3 regions of the Streptomyces sp. NPDC051976 genome follow, and region 1 is predicted to be linked to each of the others. Evidence: riboswitches for the same ligand, from Rfam matches in the RefSeq annotation. Region 1 holds a riboswitch; each other region holds the start of a gene.
The links. A riboswitch is a leader RNA that binds a small molecule or an ion and turns the genes downstream of it on or off. The one in region 1 is predicted to bind thiamine pyrophosphate.
Positions count from the first base shown of each region.

Region 2: it holds a riboswitch for thiamine pyrophosphate, as region 1 does, so the genes downstream of both, thiO (glycine oxidase ThiO) here and AB0M29_RS30615 (thiamine ABC transporter substrate-binding protein) in region 1, are expected to answer to the same signal.
Region 3: it holds a riboswitch for thiamine pyrophosphate, as region 1 does, so the genes downstream of both, thiC (phosphomethylpyrimidine synthase ThiC) here and AB0M29_RS30615 (thiamine ABC transporter substrate-binding protein) in region 1, are expected to answer to the same signal.

Region 1 is NZ_JBFAXL010000039.1:7,062-14,403, forward strand. It holds gene AB0M29_RS30610 (iron ABC transporter permease) at 1-1,065, opposite strand, end outside; gene AB0M29_RS30615 (thiamine ABC transporter substrate-binding protein) at 1,191-2,294, opposite strand; TPP riboswitch at 2,287-2,399, opposite strand; gene rlmN (23S rRNA (adenine(2503)-C(2))-methyltransferase RlmN) at 2,454-3,560, opposite strand; gene AB0M29_RS30625 (phosphatidate cytidylyltransferase) at 3,599-4,582, opposite strand; gene frr (ribosome recycling factor) at 4,669-5,226, opposite strand; gene pyrH (UMP kinase) at 5,365-6,135, opposite strand; gene tsf (translation elongation factor Ts) at 6,310-7,146, opposite strand; gene rpsB (30S ribosomal protein S2) at 7,248-7,342, opposite strand, start outside.
Region 2 is NZ_JBFAXL010000045.1:56,332-63,673, forward strand. It holds gene pknB (Stk1 family PASTA domain-containing Ser/Thr kinase) at 1-1,607, opposite strand, end outside; gene AB0M29_RS33145 (thiazole synthase) at 1,725-2,546, opposite strand; gene thiS (sulfur carrier protein ThiS) at 2,550-2,756, opposite strand; gene thiO (glycine oxidase ThiO) at 2,753-3,928, opposite strand; TPP riboswitch at 3,925-4,038, opposite strand; gene AB0M29_RS33160 (FAD-dependent oxidoreductase) at 4,197-5,369, shown strand; gene AB0M29_RS33165 (Rv2175c family DNA-binding protein) at 5,475-5,849, shown strand; gene thiE (thiamine phosphate synthase) at 5,981-6,631, shown strand; gene metF (methylenetetrahydrofolate reductase [NAD(P)H]) at 6,770-7,342, shown strand, end outside.
Region 3 is NZ_JBFAXL010000002.1:126,238-133,579, reverse strand. It holds gene AB0M29_RS02935 (cupin domain-containing protein) at 27-344, shown strand; gene AB0M29_RS02930 (DUF5326 family protein) at 460-666, shown strand; gene AB0M29_RS02925 (YibE/F family protein) at 712-2,001, opposite strand; TPP riboswitch at 2,159-2,283, shown strand; gene thiC (phosphomethylpyrimidine synthase ThiC) at 2,276-4,060, shown strand; gene AB0M29_RS02915 (MerR family transcriptional regulator) at 4,115-4,945, opposite strand; gene AB0M29_RS02910 (nuclear transport factor 2 family protein) at 5,100-5,504, shown strand; gene AB0M29_RS02905 (helix-turn-helix transcriptional regulator) at 5,594-6,595, shown strand; gene AB0M29_RS02900 (helix-turn-helix domain-containing protein) at 7,029-7,342, shown strand, end outside.

The sequences.
Region 1 (7,342 bases):
CGCGGCGGCCGCGAGACCGCCGATGGCCAGTGCCATGACGGTGGCGACGGCCGCGTACCGCAGCGAGTTCCAGACGGCCTGGAACGGGGCGACAACGAAGGTGCCGCCGTTCGCGGAGCCGAGCGCGCGGTAGAAGGCGAGGCCGTAGCCGCCGGGGCCGTCCAGCGAGCGGGCGACCAGGACGCCCAGCGGCAGCAGGATCAGCAGCGCCACCACCGCGAGCAGCCCGCCGAGCATCGCCCACTCGCCGCGGCCGCGCGGCCGGTGCGAGGTGCCCGCCGCGTCCACCAGCCGCAGCGCGGACTCCCGGCGCCGTACCGTCCAGGCGTGGACGGCGAGGATCGCGCCGACCGCCACGAACTGCACCAGGGTGAGCACGGCGGCGGTCCGCAGGTCGAGCAGTTCCGCGGTCTCGCGGTAGATCTCCACCTCCAGGGTGGAGTACGTGGGCCCGCCGAGGATCTGGATGACGCCGAAGGAGGTGAAGGTGAACAGGAACACCATCAGCGCGGCCGCGGCCACCGAGGGCCCGAGCGCGGGCAGCGTCACCCTGCGCCAGGCGGTGAGGCGGCTCGCGCCGAGCATCACCGCGGCCTCCTCCTGGCGCGGGTCGAGCTGCGCCCACAGACCGCCGACGGTGCGGACGACCACCGCGTAGTTGAAGAAGACATGGGCGATGAGGATCGCCCAGACCGTGGTGTCCAGCCGGACGCCCCACAGCGAGTCGGTGAAGCCGCCGCGGCCGAGCAGCGCCAGGAACGCCGAGCCGACCACCACCGTGGGCAGCACGAACGGCACCGTGACCACCGCGCGCAGCAGCCGCTTGCCGGGGAAGTCGAGCCGGGCGAAGACATAGGCGCCGGGCAGCGCCACCGCCAGGGTCAGCGCGGTGGACGCCGCCGCCTGCCAGCAGGTGAACCACAGCACGTGCCGGATGTCCGGGTCGCCCAATACGTCGCCTATGGTGGCGAACTGCCAGCGGCCGTCCTGCCGCAGGCCGCGCCCGACGATGGACGCCACCGGGTAGGCGAAGAAGACCGCGAAGAAGGCGGCGGGCACCGCCATCAGCACCAGCCGTACCGCGGTGCCGCGCCGGCGGCGGCGACGCGCGGCGTCCGGACCGGCGCCCGCGGCTCCCCCGGCAGGCCGGACGGCCGCGGCGCCCGCCTCCGCGGTCCGCCCGCCAGGGCTCACTTCAGGACGATCGACGACCATGCCTTGACCCACTCGTCGCGCTTGGCGGCGATCTTGTCGGGGGCCATCGTCTCCGGGTCGGCGACCTTCGCGCCGTACTTCACGAACACCGGCGGCTCGGTGGCGTCCGTGCGCACCGGGTCGACGTACATCTGCAGCGGCATGTCCTGCTGGAACGTCTTGCTGAGCATGAAGTCGATCAGCGCCTTGCCGCCCGCGGTGTTCTTCGCGCCGTGCAGCAGCCCAGCGAACTCGATCTGCCGGAAGCAGGTGCCGGTGGAGACGCCGACCGGCGACTGGGCGGGCGGCGGGGTCACACCGACGACCTCGGCGGGCGGGCTGGAGGCGTACGAGACGACCAGCGGCCGGTCGCCCTTGGCCTTCTTGCCCGCCGCGGAGCCGGAGAAGCGGTCGTTGTACGCCTGCTCCCAGCCGTCGACGACCTCGACGCCGTTGTTCTTGAGCTGCTTCCAGTACGCCTGCCAGTTCGCGTCACCGGTGGCGGCCGCGCTGCCCAGCAGGAAGGCCAGGCCCGGGGAGGACGTCGCCGCGTTCTCGGTGACCAGCAGGTTCTTGTACTCGGGCTTCACCAGGTCGGCGAAGGTGGCCGGGGGCGTCAGCTTGTGCGCGGTGAAGTACGCCCGGTCGTAGTTGACGCAGACGTCGCCGGAGTCGATCGGCGTCACCCGGTGCTGGGCCGCGTCGAGCTGGAGCGCGGCGGGGACCGTGCCCAGGTCCTTGGCCGTGTACGAGGTGAACAGGCCGTTGTCGAGCGCCCGCGAGAGCAGGGTGTTGTCGACGCCGAAGAAGACGTCGCCCTGGGGGTGGTCCTTGGTGAGGATCGCCTGGTTGACGGCCGCGCCCGCGTCACCGCCGCGCAGCACCTTGACGGTGTAGCCGGTCTCCTTGGTGAACTCCTTGAGCACCGGCGCCGAGGCGGCGAAGGAGTCGTGGCTGACCAGGGTGACGGTCTTGGACTTGCCGGATCCGGTGGCGGACGAATCGCCGGAACCGGAACCGCCGCCGCAGGCGGCGAGCGTCGTGGCTCCCGCGGCGGCGAGGACGAGCGCGCCTATGGCACGCCGACGGATGGACTTCATCTGGCTGACTCCCTACGCCGGTATGACCCGGATCAGGTCCGAGGGTCTGCGGCGTGTGGAAGCCGCACTCTCAGCGCCGTCGCAGGCGCTCCCCTGTCGGAATGTTCATTTGTACGAACGCACGAGTCCGTGCGACAACCCGAGCACCTTAGCAGCAGGTCAGCGCTCCGCCGCCGCGAGCTGACCACAGGCGCCGTCGATCTCCTGGCCGCGGGTGTCCCGTACGGTCACCGGCACGCCGTGCGACGCCAGCGCCGCCACGAAGGCCCGCTCGTCCTCGGGGCGGGACGCCGTCCACTTGGAGCCGGGCGTCGGGTTGAGCGGGATCAGGTTGACGTGCACCAGGTGGTTCTTGAGCATCCGGCCGAGCCGGTCCGCACGCCACGCCTGGTCGTTGATGTCCCGGATGAGCGCGTACTCGATGGAGATACGGCGGCCGGAGACGTCCGCGTAGTGCCAGGCCGCGTCGAGGACCTCGCGGACCTTCCAGCGGGTGTTCACCGGCACCAGGGTGTCGCGCAGCTCGTCGTCGGGCGCGTGCAGCGAGACCGCGAGGCGGCACTTCAGGCCCTCGTCGGCGAAGCGGTACATCGCCGGAACCAGGCCGACCGTGGAGACGGTGATGCCGCGCTGCGACAGCCCCAGGCCGTCGGGCTCGGGGTCGGTCAGCCGGCGGATGGCGCCGATCACCCGCTTGTAGTTGGCCAGCGGCTCGCCCATGCCCATGAAGACGATGTTCGACAGCCGCGCCGGGCCCCCGGGGACCTCGCCGTCGCGCAGGCTGCGCATTCCGGCCACGATCTGGTGCACGATCTCGGCGGTGGACAGATTGCGGTCCAGGCCCGCCTGCCCGGTGGCGCAGAACGGGCAGTTCATTCCGCATCCGGCCTGCGAGGAGATGCACATGGTGACCCGGTCGGGGTAGCGCATCAGCACCGACTCGACGAGCGTGCCGTCGAACAGCTTCCACAGCGTCTTGCGGGTGTCGCCGTCGTCGCACGACGCGTGCCGCACCACCGACATCAGCTCGGGCAGAAGGTCCCCGGCCAGCTTCCCCCGCGCCGCGGCCGGGATGTCCGTCCACGCCGCCGGATCGTCCGCGTACCGCGCGAAGTAGTGCTGCGAGAGCTGCTTCGCCCGGAACGGCTTCTCCCCCAGCTCGGCCACCGCCTCCCGGCGCTCCGCGGGAGTGAGGTCGGCGAGGTGCCGCGGCGGCTTCTTGGCCCCCCGCGGCGCGGCAAAAGTGAGTTCTCCAGGCACAGGCATGATCTGACAAGTGTCGCAGATCGCCGGAGCGGCTCGGGCTAGCCGTTCCCCACGAAGATCACCAGCAGCAGCCAGACCACCGGGGCCGTCGGGAGCAGGGAGTCCAAGCGGTCCATGATGCCGCCGTGGCCGGGGAGGAGGGTGCCCATGTCCTTGATGCCGAGGTCGCGCTTGATCATGGACTCGCCGAGGTCGCCGAGGGTGGCGCTGGTCGCGGCGGCCAGGCCGAGGATCAGGCCCTGCCACCAGCGGCCGTCGTCGATGACGTACTGCATGAGCAGGGCGCCCGCGATCATGGCGAAGGAGATCGCGCCGAGCAGGCCCTCGCGGGTCTTGCCGGGGCTGATCCTGGGCGCCAGCTTGTGGCGGCCGAAGCGCCAGCCGACCGCGTAGGCGCCGGTGTCGCTGATCACGGTGAGCAGCAGGAAGACCAGCACCCGCCGGGGGCCGTCGTCCGCGGCGAGCATCATCACCACGAAGGTGGCCAGGAAGGGCACGTAGAACGCGGCGAAGACACCCGCGGTGACGTCCCGCAGGTAGTTCTCCGGTGGCTCCGTCATCCGCCAGACCAGGACGGCGAGCGCGGTGAGCGCCATCGCCACCCACGCGCCGTCCGCGCCGCGCAGATATCCGGCGATCAGCATCGCCGTACCGCCGACCAGCAGCGGGATCAGCGGCGCGCGGATGCCCTTGCGCTCGGCGAGCCGGGAGGTCAGCTCCCACAGGCCGACGCCGGCCGCGGCCACCACGACACCGACGAAGACCGCCTTGACGATGAAGAGCGAGGCGGTGATCACGACCCCGAGGCCGACGCCCACCCCTATCGCCGCGCGCAGGTTCCGTCCGGCGGACTTCTTCGCGGGCGGCGGAGGCGATTGCGGCGGCTCCGGGGCAGAGGGCATAGGAGAAGTCTTCCCGCCGTCCAGGTCATCGCGCGCGGAACCCGCCGGTTCCGTCACCGTGTTCTCGGGCGCTCCCCAGTGACCGGCGCGTGGCGAAGCGCCCCAGGAAGAGTCGTTCACTGAGCTTCGCCTCGCGTCGTCGTCGGTGTGTCGGCCGGGGAGTGGAACAGGGGACGGAACTGTGCTGAGCGGTCGTGCGGCGGCGGTCAGACCTCCAGCAGCTCGGCTTCCTTGTGCTTGAGCAGCTCGTCGACCTGGGCGACGTACTTGGAGGTGGTGTCGTCCAGCTCCTTCTCCGCGCGGCGCACCTCGTCCTCGCCGGTCTCGCCGTCCTTGACGAGCTTGTCCAGCGTCTCCTTGGCCTTGCGGCGGACGCTGCGGATCGAGATCTTGGCGTCCTCACCCTTGGTCTTGGCGACCTTGATGTACTCCCGGCGGCGCTCCTCGGTGAGCTGCGGGAAGACCACCCGGATGATACGGCCGTCGTTGCTCGGGTTGACGCCGAGGTCGGAGTTGCGGATCGCCTCCTCGATGTTGCGCAGGCTGCTGCTGTCGAAGGGGGTGATCACCGCCATCCGCGGCTCGGGCACGGCGAACGAGGCGAGCTGGTTGATCGGGGTGATCGCCCCGTAGTACTCCGCCACGATCTTGTTGAACATCGCCGGGTGCGCACGGCCGGTGCGGATCGCCGCGAAGTCGTCCTTCGCGACGATGACTGCCTTCTCCATCTTCTCCTCGGCCTCAAGGAGAGTCTCTTCAATCACCATGTGCTCCTGGTATTCGGAAGGCGGGGCTACCGGGTCGCGGCCCCTGCGCGCGTCTTTCCTGCACGGTGTCCGACCGGCAGCGAGTTGTCCATCCCCGAACCGGCCGAGCCGGTCGGCGGCGTGACCGCCCGGCCGCTAGGCCCGGGTGCCCCGGTCGTTGACCAGCGTGCCGATCTTCTCACCCTTCACGGCCCGCGCGATGTTCCCTTCGGCAAGCAGCTCGAAGACGAGGATGGGGAGTTTGTTGTCCTGGCACAGGGTGATCGCGGTGAGGTCGGCCACCCGCAGGTCGCGGGCGATCACCTCGCCGTACTCCAGTGCGTCGAACTTCACCGCGTCCGGGTTGAGCTTGGGGTCGGAGTCGTAGACCCCGTCGACCCCGTTCTTGCCCATCAGCATGGCCGTGGCGTCGATCTCCAGGGCCCGCTGGGCGGCGGTGGTGTCGGTGGAGAAGTAGGGCATGCCCATACCGGCGCCGAAGATCACGACGCGGCCCTTCTCCAGGTGCCGTACGGCCCGCAGCGGGATGTACGGCTCGGCGACCTGGCCCATCGTGATGGCGGTCTGCACCCGGGTCTCGATGCCCTCCTTCTCCAGGAAGTCCTGGAGGGCGAGGCAGTTCATCACGGTGCCGAGCATGCCCATGTAGTCCGAGCGGGCGCGGTCCATGCCGCGCTGCTGCAGTTCGGCGCCGCGGAAGAAGTTGCCGCCGCCGACGACGAGGGCGATCTCGTACCCGTCCCTCACCACCGCGGCGATCTCCCGGGCGATGGCGTGCACCACATCGGGGTCGACGCCCAGACCTCCGCCGCCCGCGAACGCCTCACCGGACAGTTTCAGCAGGTAGCGGCGGTGCGTGTGGCCGCTGCCGGGGGTGGTGGCGGTCTTCGCGCCCTCGTCATCCATGGAGATCTCCTCGTGCACGTACGAAGGAGGCCATCGCCGCGGGTCCTCGTGGGTGTCCCTGTACGGCAATGGCCTCCTCGTCACATCTGCGGCCGGCCGGCGTGGGCCGACCGCGTACGACCCTAGCGGGGTCGTCGGTCACTCGCCGCCCTGGTACACCGGGCGGGACGGGTGTCAGACGCCGACGCGGAACCGGGCGAAGCGCTTGAGCGTGACGCCGGCCTCGTTGAGCACCTGCTGAACGGTCTTCTTGGAGTCCTTGGCGAACGCCTGCTCCAGGACGACGTTCTCCTTGAAGAAGCCGTTGACCCGTCCTTCGACGATACGCGGCAGCGCGGCGTCCGGCTTGCCCTCCTCGCGGGCGGTGGCCTCGGCGACGCGGCGCTCGTTCTCCACCGTCTCGGCGGAGATCTCGTCACGGGTCAGGAAGGTCGGCGCGAACGCGGCGATGTGCTGCGCGACGTCCTTGGCGACCTGGGCGTTCTCCTTGTCCAGCTCGACCAGGACGCCGACCTGCGGGGGCAGGTCCGGGCTGGTGCGGTGCAGGTAGGAGGCGACGTAGCCGTCGGTGAACTGGGCGAAGCGGTCGAGCACGATCTTCTCACCGAGGGTGGCGTTCGCCTCGTCGACGAAGGCCTGAACGGTCTGGCCGTCCTTGATCTCGGAAGCGAGGAGGACCTCGATACCGGCCGGCTTGGTGGCGGTCACGTGGGCGGCGATGGCGTCCGCGACGGCGACGAACTTGTCGCCCTTGGCGACGAAGTCGGTCTCGCACTTCAGCTCGACGAGGACGCCCTCGCTGTTGTCGGCGGCGATCAGGGAGACGACCGCACCGTTGGAGGCCGAGCGGCCCTCGCGCTTGGTGACGCCCTTCTGGCCCTTGACCCGAAGGATCTCGACGGCCTTGTCCAGGTCGCCTTCGGCCTCCACAAGGGCGTTCTTGCAGTCCATCATGCCCGCGGCGGTCAGCTCGCGGAGCTTCTTGACGTCAGCGGCGGTGAAGTTCGCCATGGGTTTAAGTCTCTTCCCGAATGGTCGGTGGTTCTACGGGTGGACGGCGGGGGCATCGGCCCCCGCCGTCGTCACGCGTGGTGCTGGAAGGCGGAGAAGGCTCAGGCCTGCTCGGCGTCGCCCTCGGCGGCCGGAGTCGCCTCGGTCTCGGCGGGGGCCTCGGCCGGGGCCTCGGTCTCGGCGGGCGCGGCGGCGG
Region 2 (7,342 bases), on a different contig from region 1:
ATCACGTCCGGCACCTCGACCGGCGCGCCGCGCGAGACGGTGAGCGCGACCGCGCTGTCCGGCGCGCGCTCGGTGCCGCCCGCCGGGTCGGTCGAGATCACCTGGCCCTTGGGCACCTCGCTGGAGAACGCCTGCTGGACGTTGCCCGGCACCAGACCGGCGTCCTTCAGCTCCTGCTGGGCCAGGGACAGCGCCCTGCCGTGCACGTCCGGCACCCGTACCCGCTGCGGGCCGCGGGAGACGGTCAGGGTGACCGTGCCGTTGCTGCGGACCCGCTCACCGGGGGCGGGGTCGGTGGAGATCACCTGGCCGCGCGGCACGGTGAGCGAGAAGTCCTTGGCCACCTTGGTACGCAGTCCCGCCGAGTCGAGCTTCTTCTGCGCGTCGGCCTGCGGCAGCGCCAGGACGCCGGGCACCTTGGTGAACTGCCCGTCGCTGACGTACCAGACGCCCGCGCCGATGCCGGCGAGCGCGAGCAGCACCAGCAGCACGGCCAGCGGCCCGCGGCGGCTCGGGCCGCCCGCCTCCCGGCGACGGCGGCTGCCGCGTCCCGGCGGCGACGGCGGCGGCTCGTCCGGCAGCGGCGGCGGCAGCATCAGCCTGCTCGTCCGGTTCAGCGGGTCACCCGCGGGCACCGGCTCCGCGATCGCCGTCACCGGGCGCCGTACGACACTGGTCGGGTCCTCGGAACCGGCGCCGGTCAGCGCGCCGATGGTGTCCGCGGGCTCGGCCGGCGACGGCTCGCTGTCGAGCTGCTCCACGGTCAGCCCGGCGCGCGCGTCCCGCACCTCGGCCAGCAGTTGGACGGCGTCGTCCGGCCTGCCCCGCGGGTCGCGGGCGGTGGCCCGGGCGACCACCGCGTCGAGACCCGGCGCGATCCCCGCGACGGCGGCCGACGGCGGGGGCACGTCCTCGTGGATGTGCTGGAACATCACCTGTACGGGAGTGGCGCCGTCGTACGGCTTGCGGCCGGTCAGCATCTCGTAGAAGACCATGCCGCAGGCGTAGACGTCGGTGCGCTGGTCGACCGTGCCGTGCCCGATCTGCTCGGGCGCCAGGTACGACACGGTGCCCAGCAGCGAGCCCGTCTCGGCGCTGGTCTGCGTGTCCACCGCCCGGACCAGGCCGAAGTCGGCGACCTTCACCCGGCCGTCGTCGCCGATGAGGACGTTCTCCGGCTTCATGTCGCGGTGGATCAGCCCGGCGCGGTGCGCGGCGCCGAGCGCCGCCAGCACCGGCTCCAGGATGTCCAGGGCGGCCCTGGGCTGCAGCGCGCCCCGCTCGCGCAGGACGTCGCGCAGGGTGCAGCCCGCCACATACTCCATGGCGAGGTACACATAGGTGCCGTCGGTGCCCTGGTCGAACATCGCGACGACGTTCGGGTGCGCCAGCTTGGCCACGGACTTCGCCTCGCGGATGAAGCGCTCCACGAAAGCGGTGTCCGAGGCGAGGGCCGGGTGCATCACCTTGAGGGCGAGCACCCGGTCCAGCCGGGTGTCCACGGCCCGGTAGACCGTGGCCATCCCCCCGACGGCGATGCGCGCCTCGACCCGGTATCGGTTGTCGAGCGTCTGCCCGACGAGCGGGTCCTGCACGGTCGTGTCCACGGTCGCCGATTCTACGAGGCACCCATGACCCGTCCGGCGGTACGCGCCCGGACTGTGGCGCGGCTGTGGCCTAACGGAACCAAACCGTAACCGAGCGGGCCGTATCGGCACGGCGGATCACCGGAAAGCGGGCCTTTCCGGGTCCAGGTACGCGGCTCCTTCGGAAGGGGAGGACGCCAGGGCGTGGTGGCGGCGCGGGATGCGCCCCGCGCGGTGGGCCAGCCGCCCGGCGGTGACCGCGTGCCGCATCGCCTCCGCCATCACCACCGGGTGCTGGGCGCGGGTCACCGCGGAGGCCAGCATCACCGCGGCGCAGCCGAGTTCCATCGCCAGGGCCGCGTCGGAGGCGGTGCCCGCGCCCGCGTCGAGGATGACCGGCACCCCCGCCCGCTCGGTGATGAGCTGGAAGTTGTGCGGGTTGCGGATGCCGAGACCCGAGCCGATCGGCGAGCCCAGCGGCATGATCGCCGCGCAGCCGACGTCCTCCAGCTTCCGTGCCAGCACCGGGTCGTCGCTGGTGTACGGCAGTACGGTGAAGCCGTCGTCGACCAGCGTCTCCGCCGCGTCGAGGAGTTCGACCGGGTCGGGCAGCAACGTCCGCTCGTCGGCGATGACTTCGAGCTTGACCCAGTCGGTGCCCAGCGCCTCCCTGGCCAGCCGCGCGGTCAGCACCGCCTCGCCCGCGGTGAAGCAGCCCGCCGTGTTCGGCAGCACCCGGATGCCGTGCGCGGCCAGCACGGAGAGCACCGAGCCCTTGGTCGTCGGATCCAGCCGCCGCATCGCGACCGTCGTCAGCTCGGTGCCCGACGCGAGCAGCGCCTGCTCCAGCACGTCGAGGCTGGGCGCGCCGCCGGTCCCCATGATGAGCCGCGACGAGAAGACGGCGCCGCCGATGACCAGAGGGTCGTCAAGTGCGGTCGTGCTCGTACTCGTGGTCATCGCTCAACCTCCCTGGACGGCCGTCAGGATCTCCACCCGGTCGCCGTCGGCGACCGGGGTGGCGCTCCAGCGGGTGCGGGGGACGACGGTCTCGTTGAGGGCGGCGGCGACGCCCGAGGGGGCGGTGGTGAGGGCGGCCACCACCGCGTCGAGGGCGACCGGGCCGGGCAGTGCGTGCTGTTCGCCGTTGACGAGGACGGTGATCGTCATGCCGTCTGCTCCTGCCGTGCGGGGACGTGGGCGAAGCGCTCGGCGGTGAAGGGCAGGGCGTAGCCGGGCAGTTCGCCGGTGCTGAGGAGTTCGCCCATGATGTCGCCGGTCACCGGGGTGAGCAGCACGCCGTTGCGGTGGTGGCCGGTGGCCAGCAGCAGGCCGTCGAGCGCGGTGCGGCCCAGCAGCGGGGCGTTGTCGGGGGAGGCGGGGCGCAGGCCCGCGAGGGTCTCGGTGAGCGGGAGTTCGGTGATGCCCGGCACCAGCTCGTGGGCGTCCCGCAGCAGTTCGTAGACGCCGCCCGCGGTGACCGTGGTGTCCCAGCCGAACTCCTCGCTGGTCGCGCCGAGCACCAGCTCGCCGTTCTCCCGCGGCACCAGGTAGACATGGCTGCCGCGGACCACCGCCCGGACCGTACGGGACAGGAACGGCGCATGGCCGGGCGGGATCCGCAGCCGCAGGATCTGGCCCTTCACCGGCCGGATCGGCGGCAGCACCTCCTCCGGCACCCCGGGGGTGCGCCCGCTGAGGCTGCCCGCGGCCAGCACCGTGCGGTCCGCGTGGACCGCGGTGCCGTCGTCGAGCAGCGCGCCGGCCGCCCGGCCGCCCGCCGTCTCGATCCGGGCCGCCGCGGAGCGCAGCAGGGTCACCCCGGCCAGTTCCGCGGCCCGCAGCAGCGCGGTGGCGAGCCGCCGCGGATCCACCTGGTGGTCGCCGTCCACCCGCAGCCCGCCGCGTACCCCCGGTGCCAGCAGCGGCTCCAGGCGGCGGCAGTCCCGGCCGCTGAGCCACTCCGAGCTGAGGCCGAGCGAGATCTGGAAGGCGTGCAGGTCACGCAGGTGGGCCCGGTCGTCGGCGTCCAGTGCCACGGCGAGCGTGCCGCACGCCCGGTAGCCCAGGTCCAGTCCGGTGGCGTCGGTCAGCTCGGCCGCGAAGTCCGGATAGCGCCGGGCCGAGGCGAGATTGAGGTCCAGCAGCGTTTGCTCGCCGTACTGCAGCTCCGTGACGGCGGCCAGCATGCCCGCCGCCACCCGCGCCGCCCCGCCGCCGGGCTCGGGATCCGCGACGGCGGTGCGCAGGCCCCGCTGGGCCGCCCGCCACGCGGTCACCAGACCGATGATCCCGCCGCCCACCACGAGCACGTCGAAGCCGCTGCTCCGAGATGTATGCATGGATGTACCGCTCCTCCCTTCGCCGGCATGACCCGGATCAGGTTCGTACGGTCGGCGGCCGGTCAGCCGCCCTCTCAGCCCGGTGCGTCCGGGCTCCCGCGAGTTCTCTGGCCCGGCCACCCTATCCCCGTTGCGCGGGCGCGGTTAAGGGCGAGTGCGGGGGGCGGCGGTTCTCGGCCGCTTCTCGCCCGTCTGACGCCATGTCACCTGACAGGCGCGTTAACGTGATCCGGTGAGCGAGCTGAGCGCGGTGATCGTCGGGGCCGGGATGGCCGGGGTGCAGACGGCGGTGTCCCTGCGGGAGCAGGGCTGGCGCGGGGAGATCACGCTGCTCGGGGACGAGCCGCACCCGCCGTACGACCGCCCGCCGCTGTCCAAGGAAGTGCTGCTGGGCACGGTCGGCGGCGAACCGCTCGACGTCCGCTTCGATGTCGACTTCGACGCCCTCGACGTCGACCTGCGGCTCGGGGTGCGCGCCCAGGCGCTGCGCACCGACGCCCGTGAGCTGGTCACCGACGTGGGCGCGCTGCGGTACGACCGGCTGGTGCTGGCCACCGGCGCCTACCCGGTCGCGCTGCCGGGCACCGCCGGACTGACCGGCGTCCATCTGCTGCGCACCCTCGACGACGCCGCCGCGCTGCGGCCGGTGCTCGACGCCCGGCGGGACGTGGTGGTGGTCGGCGCGGGCTGGATCGGCGCCGAGTTCGCCACCGCCGCCCGGAAGGCCGGCTGCGCCGTCACCGTCGTGGAGGCCGCGGACCGGCCGCTCGCCGCGGCGCTGCCCGCGGAGATCACCGCGCACATGCGGAGCTGGTACGCCGAGGCCGGGGTGGAGCTGCGCACCGGTACACCGGTGGCCGCGGTGGAAGCGGGCGCGGTGCTGCTGGCCGACGGCTCCCGGCTGCCCGCCGCCGCCGTCGTGGTCGGTATCGGCGCCCGGCCCGCCACCGGCTGGCTGGGCGGCTCCGGGGTCGAGCTGGGGCCGGACGGCGCCGTCCTGGCCGATCAAGGGTTGCACGCCACCGCCCCCGGCGTCTTCGCCGTCGGCGACTGCGCGTCCTTCCCCTCCGCCCGCTACGGCGAGCGGCTGCTGGTGCACCACTGGGACAACGCGGTGCAGGGCCCGCGGACCGCGGCCGCCAACATGCTGGGCGGGGACGAGCGGTACGACCCGGTGCCGTACTTCTGGTCGGAGCAGTTCGGCCGCTTCGTGCAGTACGCCGGGCACCACACGACCGCCGACACCATGCTGCTGCGCGGCGACCCGGCCACCGCGGCCTGGACGGTGTGCTGGCTGCGTGACGGCGTGCTGGTCGCCGTCCTGGTCGTCGACCGCCCGCGTGACCTGGCGCAGGGCCGCAAGCTGATCACCCGCTCGGCCGTGGTGGACCCGGAAATGGCCGCGGACCCCGCCGTACAGCTCAAGTTCGCCGTGCGCTGACCCCTGTGCGGCCCGGTGCTGCCGCCGCCCGCGGCCCCGGCGCGCCGGAGCACGGACGGCGGCGGCACCGCAGCGGTTGTCGGTGGCGGGTGGCACCCTTGTCCTGTGACTGTTTTCTCGTCGGTTGACGCACGTATTGACGCCCTTGTCCCTTCGTGGCTGACGCTCCCGGAGGTCGCCGAGCGGCTCGGGCTCGACATCACCCGGATCCGCCCCCTCATCAAGGAAGGCCAGCTCCTCGCGGTCCGCCGCGGGGAGAACAAGGTCCTGATGGTCCCCGCCGACTTCGTCGGCGACGGGGCGATCACCAAGGGCCTGTCCGGCACCCTGACCGTCCTCAAGGACGACGGGTTCTCGGACGAGGAGGCCCTGGAGTGGCTCTTCACCCCGGACGAGAGCCTCCCGGGCACGCCCGCCCAGGCGCTGCGCGAGAACCGCGGGACCGAGGTGAAGCGCCGCGCGCAGGCCCTCGCCGTGTGACGACCTCGCCCGCGACAGGGAGCGGGCGCGGTCGTCACCCGCGCCGAGCCGTACCGGTCCGGACCGGGGTAGGGTCCGGACCGGCCGCACCGCACGGCGGCCGTGTGGCCTGACAAGGGGGAGCAGACCGTATGACCACCGCCCGCGAGCAGTTCGCCGACGCCCGGCTGTATCTGTGCACCGACGCCCGCACCGAGCGCGGCGACCTCGCCGAGTTCGCCGACGCGGCGCTCTCCGGCGGGGTGGACGTGATCCAGCTGCGACACAAGGGCATCGAGGCCGCGGCGGAGCTCGCCGCGCTCTCGGTGCTGGCCGACGCCTGCCGCAGGCACGGGCGGCTGCTCGCGGTCAACGACCGGGCCGACGTGGCGCACGCGGCCGGCGCGGACATCCTCCACCTGGGGCAGGGCGACCTGCCGGTGCCCGCCGCCCGCGCCATCCTCGGCGACGACGTGGTCATCGGCCGGTCCTGCCATGCCGAGCCGGAGGCGGCCGCCGCCTCCACCGAGCCCGGCGCGGACTACTTCTGCACCGGCCCGGTGTGGCCCACCCCGACCAAGCCGGGCCGCCCCGCGCCCGGCCTCGGCCTGGTGCGGTACGCCGCCGCGCTCGGCACCGACCGCCCCTGGTTCGCCATCGGCGGCATCGACCTGGGCAACGTCCGCGAGGTGCTGGACGCGGGCGCCCGCCGGGTCGTGGTGGTCAGGGCGATCACCGAAGCGGCCGATCCGGCCGCCGCGGCCGCCGAGCTGGCGAAGATCGTACGGTCCTACGCCGGGTGACCAGGCCGGACACCGCCCCGGCGGCGTCCGGTCCCGGAAGGACCCGGGATGTCCAGCAGATGGACGGGAAATGGACGTAGCCGGGCATATCCGCCCTCCCGGTTACGCACCGTCGCCGACCACGGTTAGCCTGCATTCATGGCCCTGGGGACTTCATCCACACGAACAGACCGAGCGACCACCATCCGTGAGCTCCTCGCGGGCGGCGGACGCTCCTACTCGTTCGAGTTCGCCGCGCCCCGCACCGAGAAGGGCGAGCGGACGCTGTGGAACGCCATCCGCCGGATCGAGGCGGTCGGGCCGACCTTCGTCTCGGTGACCTACGGCGCGGGCGGCTCGTCCCGCGAGGGCACCGTCCGGGCCACCGACCGGATCGTCTCGGACACCACACTCACCCCCTGCGCCCATCTGACCGCGGTCAACCACTCGGTCGCGGAGCTGCGCAACATCATCGGGCAGTACGCCGACGCCGGTATCCGCAACATGCTGGCCGTGCGCGGCGACCCGCCCGGCGACCCGATGGGCGAGTGGATCCCGCACCCGCAGGGCCTCACCTACGCCGCCGAGCTGGTGCGGCTGATCAAGGAGTCGGGCGACTTCTGCGTGGGCGTCGCGGCGTTCACCGAGATGCACCCGCGCTCCACCGACCCGGCCACCGACACCCGGCACTTCCTCGACAAGTGCCGCGCGGGCGCCGACTTCGCCATCACC
Region 3 (7,342 bases), on a different contig from region 1:
GCAAGAGACCGGACAAGGGAGAACTGATGAAGGTGTTCCGGCTGGACGACCTCGACGCGGAACGGGCCGCCAACGAGGGTGCCTATCTGCGTTTCCTGCGCGAAAGCACCATGTCGGCCGGCCTCTACGCGCTCAAGGCCGGGGAGACGGACCCGCAGCAGCCGCACGCCCAGGACGAGATCTACCTCGTGGTGAGTGGCCGCGCCTCGATCACCGTGGGGGAGGAGACGACCACGGTCGCCCGCGGCAGCGTCGTCTGGGTACCGGCCGGGACCCCGCACCGCTTCCACCACATCACCGAGGACCTCAGGGTCATGGTGGTCTTCTCACCCCCGGAACCCTAAGGGTGCGTTCAGGGTCGCATCCGGTGCCCGGGGCCTCCGCACGGCGCACCTGTGGCCCTACAGTCGAAGTATCGACGGAACGCCGTACACGGGAACGAAGGAGAGTTCGGACGCCATGGAGAATCTGCTGAAGGGCCTGCCCTGGTGGGTCAAGTGGATCGGTATCCCGGTCATCGCGCTGGTCGTCTTCAGCAGCCTGATCGGCATGATCGTGGGCCTGCTGTTCAAGGCGCTGGTGTTCGTCGCGCTGGTCGGCGGACTGATCTACGTCGTGAAGCGCGTCACATCCTCGTCCGACTCGGGTTCGCGGCGCGACTGGTGACGCGGGCGGGCCGCGCGCCCGCCGCCTCCCACGTCCGACCGCCGGCTACCTGCCGTGGCGGCGACGCCCCCGGGTGCCGCCGCCGGCCGCCGCCCCGACCGCGTTCCCGGGGTGGCGGTCGGCGCTCACCACGAGCGCCGCCAGCGCCGTCGTCAGCGGCACCGACGCCACCAGGCCGATGCTGCCGACCAGGGTCCGTACGATCTCCTCCGCCACCAGCTCGCTGCTCGCCACCCGCAGCACACCGCTGTGCGCGATCGAGAAGAGCAGCAGCAGCGGCAGCGCGGCGCCCGCGTACGCCATCACCAAGGTGTTGACCACCGACGCGATGTGGTCGCGGCCGATCCGCATGCCCGCTCCGTACAGCTTGCGCCAACTGGCGCCCGGGTCGGCGTCCTTGAGCTCCCACACCGCCGAGGTCTGGGTGACCGTCACGTCGTCGAGCACGCCGAGCGAGCCGATGATGACGCCCGCCAGCAGCACGCCCTTGATCTGGATGTCCGGGTAGAGGGTGTGGATCAGCCCGGTCTCGTCCGAGGTGTTGCCGGTCAGATGCGCCCAGGAGATGAAGACCGAGCCCAGCAGGCCGATCAGGAACAGCGAGCACAGGGTGCCGATCACGGCCACCGACGTACGGGCGTTGACCCCGTGGCACATGTAGAGCGCGATCAGCATGATCGCGCTGCCGCCGACCACCGCCACCAGCAGCGGATCGTCGCCGTGCAGGATCGCCGGGAGGATGAACAGCGTCAGGATCGCGAACGACACCGCCAGCGCGATCAGTGCCATCAGCCCGCGCATCCGCCCCACCACGATCACCGCGAGCGCGAAGATCCCGGCGAGCAGCGCCAGCGGGAACCCGCGGTCCACATCGGTCACCGAATACCGCAGGCCCTGGGGCGCGTCGGGCGCGTACGCCAGCACCACGCCCTCGCCGACGGTGTAGCGGCGGGTCTGGTCCGGCTGCACGATCTCGGTGAACGTCTTGCCCTTGTCGGGCCCCGACGCGATCTCGATGGTGGCCTTCTGGCAGTCGTCGCGGGTCCGGCCGCCGGCCGCCGAAGTGGACGGCGCCGCGCCCGCCGCCTTGCACGACACCTCCACGAGCCGGGTGACCTTGCCCTGCCGGGTCTGCTGGTCGAAGCCCACCCCGGACCGCGCGTGGCCGGGCGCACCGCCCGGCCACAGCAGCACGAGACCCGCAAGCACCGCGACCGCGAACGGCACCAGCACCGCGGCGATCACCTTGCGCAGATGCTTCGAGACCGGTGGCACCGGGCCGTGGGCATGGCTGTGCCCGTGGGTGTGCCCATGCGACTGTCCGTGCCCAGGCACGGGGGCGGGCGCGGGCCCGGTCGCCTGCGCGTGGGTCGGCGGCCGGTACGGCGCCTGGCCGGGGACGGGGTGCTGACCATGAGGTTCGGGTGCCACCGGCCGATCATCGCAAGGGCCACTGGTGTGTGTCGCGGGTCAACCGCTACCGTGGGGCCACCTTTGCAAACGCGGGAGCTCGGAGCACCGGGCTGAGAGGGCGCTGGATCGCTGACGCGACAGCTGCGCCGACCGCTGAACCTGTTACCGGGTAATGCCGGCGTAGGGAGTGGGTCTCATGACCATGCAGGATGCACGCACGCCTGGAATCGGCGACGGCGACAGTGACGCCGCCGCCGTCCGCGACATCGGCTGGCACAAGTCGTACGTCATCGGGTCACGGCCGGACCTGCGGGTCCCGGTCCGGCAGGTGCACCTCACCAACGGCCGCGACGTGACGCTGTACGACACCTCCGGCCCGTACACCGATCCGTCCGTGGACACCGACGTCCGGCGCGGGCTCGCCCCCGTCCGGGAGAACTGGATCATCGCCCGCGGCGACACCGAGGAGTACCCCGGCCGCCCGGTCCGCCCCGAGGACGACGGCCTCAAGCACACCTCGCCGCGCGGCGGGCTGCGCAACCTCGACGCCGTCTTCCCCGGCCGCCCCCGGCTCCCCCGCCGCGGCCGCCCCGGAGCGCCCGTCACCCAACTCGCGTACGCCCGGCGCGGCGAGATCACCCCGGAGATGGAGTACGTCGCGCTGCGCGAGAACGTCTCCCCCGAGGTCGTCCGCGACGAGATCGCCGCGGGGCGCGCGGTGCTGCCCGCCAACGTCAACCACCCGGAGATCGAGCCGATGATCATCGGCAAGCGATTCCTGGTGAAGGTCAACGCGAACATCGGCAACTCCGCGGTCACCTCCTCCATCGAGGAGGAGGTCGAGAAGATGACCTGGGCCACCCGCTGGGGCGCCGACACGGTCATGGACCTCTCCACCGGCCGCAACATCCACACCACCCGCGAGTGGGTGCTGCGCAACTCCCCCGTCCCGATCGGCACCGTCCCGCTCTACCAGGCCCTGGAGAAGGTCGACGGCCGCGCCGAGGAACTGACCTGGGACATCTACAAGGACACGATCATCGAGCAGGCCGAGCAGGGCGTCGACTACATGACGGTCCACGCCGGCGTGCTCCTGCGCTACGTGCCGCTCACCGCCCGCCGCAAGACCGGCATCGTCTCCCGCGGCGGCTCGATCATGGCCGCCTGGTGCCTGGCCCACCACCGCGAGAACTTCCTCTACGAGAACTTCGAGGAGCTCTGCTCCATCCTCGCCTCGTACGACGTCACGTACTCCCTGGGCGACGGCCTGCGCCCCGGCTCCATCGCGGACGCCAACGACGAGGCGCAGTTCGCCGAACTGCGCACCCTCGGCGAGCTGAACACCATCGCCAAGCGGCACCACGTCCAGACCATGATCGAGGGCCCGGGCCACGTCCCGATGCACAAGATCAAGGAGAACATCGACCTCCAGCAGGAGATCTGCGAAGAGGCCCCCTTCTACACGCTGGGCCCGCTCACCACCGACGTCGCCCCCGCCTACGACCACATCACCTCCGGCATCGGCGCCGCCATGATCGCCTGGTGGGGCACCGCGATGCTCTGCTACGTCACCCCCAAGGAACACCTCGGCCTCCCCGACCGCGACGACGTCAAGACCGGCGTGATCACCTACAAGATCGCCGCCCACGCCGCCGACCTCGCCAAGGGCCACCCCGGCGCCCAGGACTGGGACGACGCCCTCTCCGACGCCCGCTTCGAATTCCGCTGGGAAGACCAGTTCAACCTCGCCCTCGACCCCGACACCGCCCGCTCCTTCCACGACGAGACCCTCCCCGCCGAACCCGCCAAGACGGCCCACTTCTGCTCGATGTGCGGGCCGAAGTTCTGCTCGATGAAGATCTCCCACGACATCCGCCGCGACCACGGCGGCACCCAGGACGAGATCGAGTCCGGCATGGCCGAGAAGTCCCGCGAGTTCGCCGCCGCGGGCAACCGTGTGTACCTGCCGCTGGCGGACTGACCGGGCGACCGGGCGGCTTCCGCGTCATGGGAGCTGCCCGGGCCCGCGCGCTGTTCATGCCGCGGTGGTGGTGCGGAATATGGGCCAGCAGACCTCGGTGTGCCAGTGGGTGGGGTCGGGGGTGTGGTGGGGGCCGGTGAGGTAGTACTCGCGGAGGGGGCCGGTGACGGCGAGGGCGTGGCGGGCGACGTAGGTGGCGAGGGTGCCGTAGGCGCGGTCGATTTCGGTGGGGGGTCCGTGGTGGTGGATCACGGCGAGTTCGGCCGGGGGGACGTGGAAGGGCTCGACGCGGCCGAGGGGGCGGACGGGGCCGTCGGTGGGGACGAAGACGGTGGCCCGGCCGCGGTGGTGGGTGAACAGTTCGTCCGCGTACACGCCGCCCGCGTGGCCCGTCTCCCGTAGTCCCTGGCCGGCGAGGGTCGCGAAGAGCTCGCCGAGGGCGCCCTGGAACCAGGTCGCGGCGTCCTGGGCTTCGACCGTCGCCGTGATGGCCGCGGCCGGGACCGCGGCGACGCTGCGCAGTTCGATCGCGGGGGCGTCCCCGGGCGCGGGCGGCGTCAGCAGGTCCTGGAGTGCCGCGACCGCCCGCTGGGTGCGGCCGAGTTCGTGGTTCAGCCGGTCCAGGTGGGCGCTGATGTGCCGGTTGCGGGTGGCCACGTCGGAGGCGGCCAGGACGGTCCTGATCTCTTCCAGCGGCATCCCGAGGTCCCGGAAGCGGCGTACGACCTGGGCCGTGGGGATCTGCTCGGGCGAGTAGCGCCGGTACCCGGTGTGCGGGTCGACGTCGACCGGTTCCAGCAGCCGGATCTCGTGGTAGTGCCGCAGGGTCTTGACGGTCATGTGGGTGGCGCGGGAGAAGTCGCCGATCGACAGATAGCTCGTCACCCGTCGATTGTGCGGTCTCCCCCCACGGGAGAGTCCGGGGAGACCTGGTGCCTTGACCCTCCCGCGACGGCCGCCCCGAGCGTGGTGCCCGCGGCCGGATCCCGGCCGCCGATCGCACACCCACCAGCACACCCACCAAGGGAGTTGGCCCACCATGCAGCACATCACCACCGACGTCGACCGGACCGTACGCCGCTACGTGGCCGTCTGGAGCGAGCCGGACGCCGCCGCCCGCCGAAGCGCCGTCGCCGAGTTGTGGACGCCGGACGGCGTCGAGTTCGTCGAGGGCGCCCGCTTCCGCGGACACGACGGCCTCATGGACCGCGTCTCGGAGGCGTACACGCTGTTCGTCGCCTCCGGCGACTACCACGTCACCCACGACGGCCATGTCACCGTCCACGGCGACGACATGGTCGTGCTCACCCTCCAGCTGACATACGCCAAGGGCCCAAGGACCGGCGAAGTGGCCTGGGCCGCACGGGCCTTCCTCGTTCTGGACGGCGACGGCCGTATCGCGCGGGACTACCACCTGACCGTCCAGCCGCTGCCGCAGGCGTAGCGCCGGAACCGCCCCAATGGTCTGGGCCACTCGCCGTATGCTCAGGGGCTCGACGGGATGGGGTGGCCCAGGGGGAGGGGTGGGGGGAGATGGCGGCGCGGGGCGGGCGGGATGTGGAGGCTGCTCTCGCTGTGTACACCGTCGTCGCCGAAGGGGGCCGGCTCGGGGTGGCGGAAGTGGGGCTGGCGGCCGGGCTCGACGGGGGGCGGGGCGAGGCGGGGCTGCGGACGCTGCGGGAGTTGGGCTTGGTGCGGGTCGTGGGCGGGCGGGTGGAGGCCGTCGACCCGGACGCGGCGCTCGCCGCGGCGATGGACACGTATCTGTCGGACGCCGCCGCCCATCTGGAGAGCGCCCGGGAGTGGCGGGACACGACGCAGGCGCTGCTGACGGTGTTCCGGCCCGCGGCGGCGGGGCTGCGCGAGCACGTGGTGGTCGAGGAGTACGAGGACCCGGAGAGCCGGGCCGGGGCGCTGGCGGATCTGGAGGCCACTACGCGGGACACCTCCGACGCGCTGCACCCGGGGGCGATGCCGGAGGACATGGGCGTGCTGGTCCGGGCGCTGGAGATGGACGCGGTGCTGGTGCGGCGCGGTGTACGGCTCCGCGCGCTGTACCGGCAGGCGCTGCTCCAGGTGCCGCGGTACAACAAGTACCTGCACGACCTGTCGGACGCGGGCGTCGATGTGCGCGTCATCGACCACGGGGCCCACGACCTGCTGGTCTACGACCGGCACACCGTCGTACTGCCCGGTGTGCCCAGCCGGCGGGCGACGTCGATGACGCTGGTGCGCGGCGCGGTGCTGGTGCGGTCGTACGCGGCGCTGTTCGAGGACTACTGGCTGCGCGGGAAGCCGCTGGACGTCGCCGGTGCGGGCGTGCGGTCGGGGGAGCTCGAACTGAGCGACCAGGAGCGGGCGATCATCCGGCTGATGGCACTGGGGCTGAGCGACGACAGGATCGCCAGGACGCTGGGCATCGCCCGGCGTACGGTACAGCGGGTGATGAGCAAGCTCATGGAACGGCTGCAGGTGTCCACCCGCTTCGAGGTCGGCATCCGGCTGGCGCGGTCGATCGACATGACCGACCTCTAGGGCGGGTTCCGACCGCCGGACCGACCGCCGGACCGCCTGCCGGACGGGCGGCCCCACCGGCGGCGGACCGCAGGCCCGGTCCGGCCGCGGCGTGCCGCCGTCCCTTCGGCCCCATCCGTCCCGCGGGCGGCTGTCGCAGTTGAGACACGTCCCTAACTGGACACGGAGCCGTTGCCCGGCGGTCCGCCGTGTCCGCGGCCGAGCTGAACATCGGATGAATCCGCAGGTCAGCGCGGTGCGCGGCGAGTCGGACGAGCGTGCGAAGACCCGCCCCCAGAGGCAAGCGGAATCGCGTACGCGCAGGTCAGGGCGGTACTGCGGGTTGGTTGACAGTCCCGCGGCCCACGGCACACGATCGAAGGGTAAACGCCCCGTCGCCGTAGGTGAGTTGACGCGTCGGGACACCTTCGGGGGAGAAGCGAGGGGACCGCAGTTGGACGACGAGCCGCCACTGATCCAGGAGTTCCTTCGCCAGGCCCGCAAGGGGTACACCGGGCTGCCCGAGCCGATCACCGGGCATACCGGTCACCGGCCTTCCGGGCTGAGCCAGTTCGCGGTGGCCGAGCGGCTGGGCATCTCGACCCGGCTGTACCAGGACTGGGAGGCCGCCTGCCGGCCGATCCCCGTACAGCGGCTCGACGGACTCGCGGAGGCGCTCGGGCTGGACTCGCGGCGGCGTGACGAGCTGTGGTTCATCGTGACCGGCGGCTATCCGCCGCGCGGGCCGAGCCGTCCCGACCCCGACGC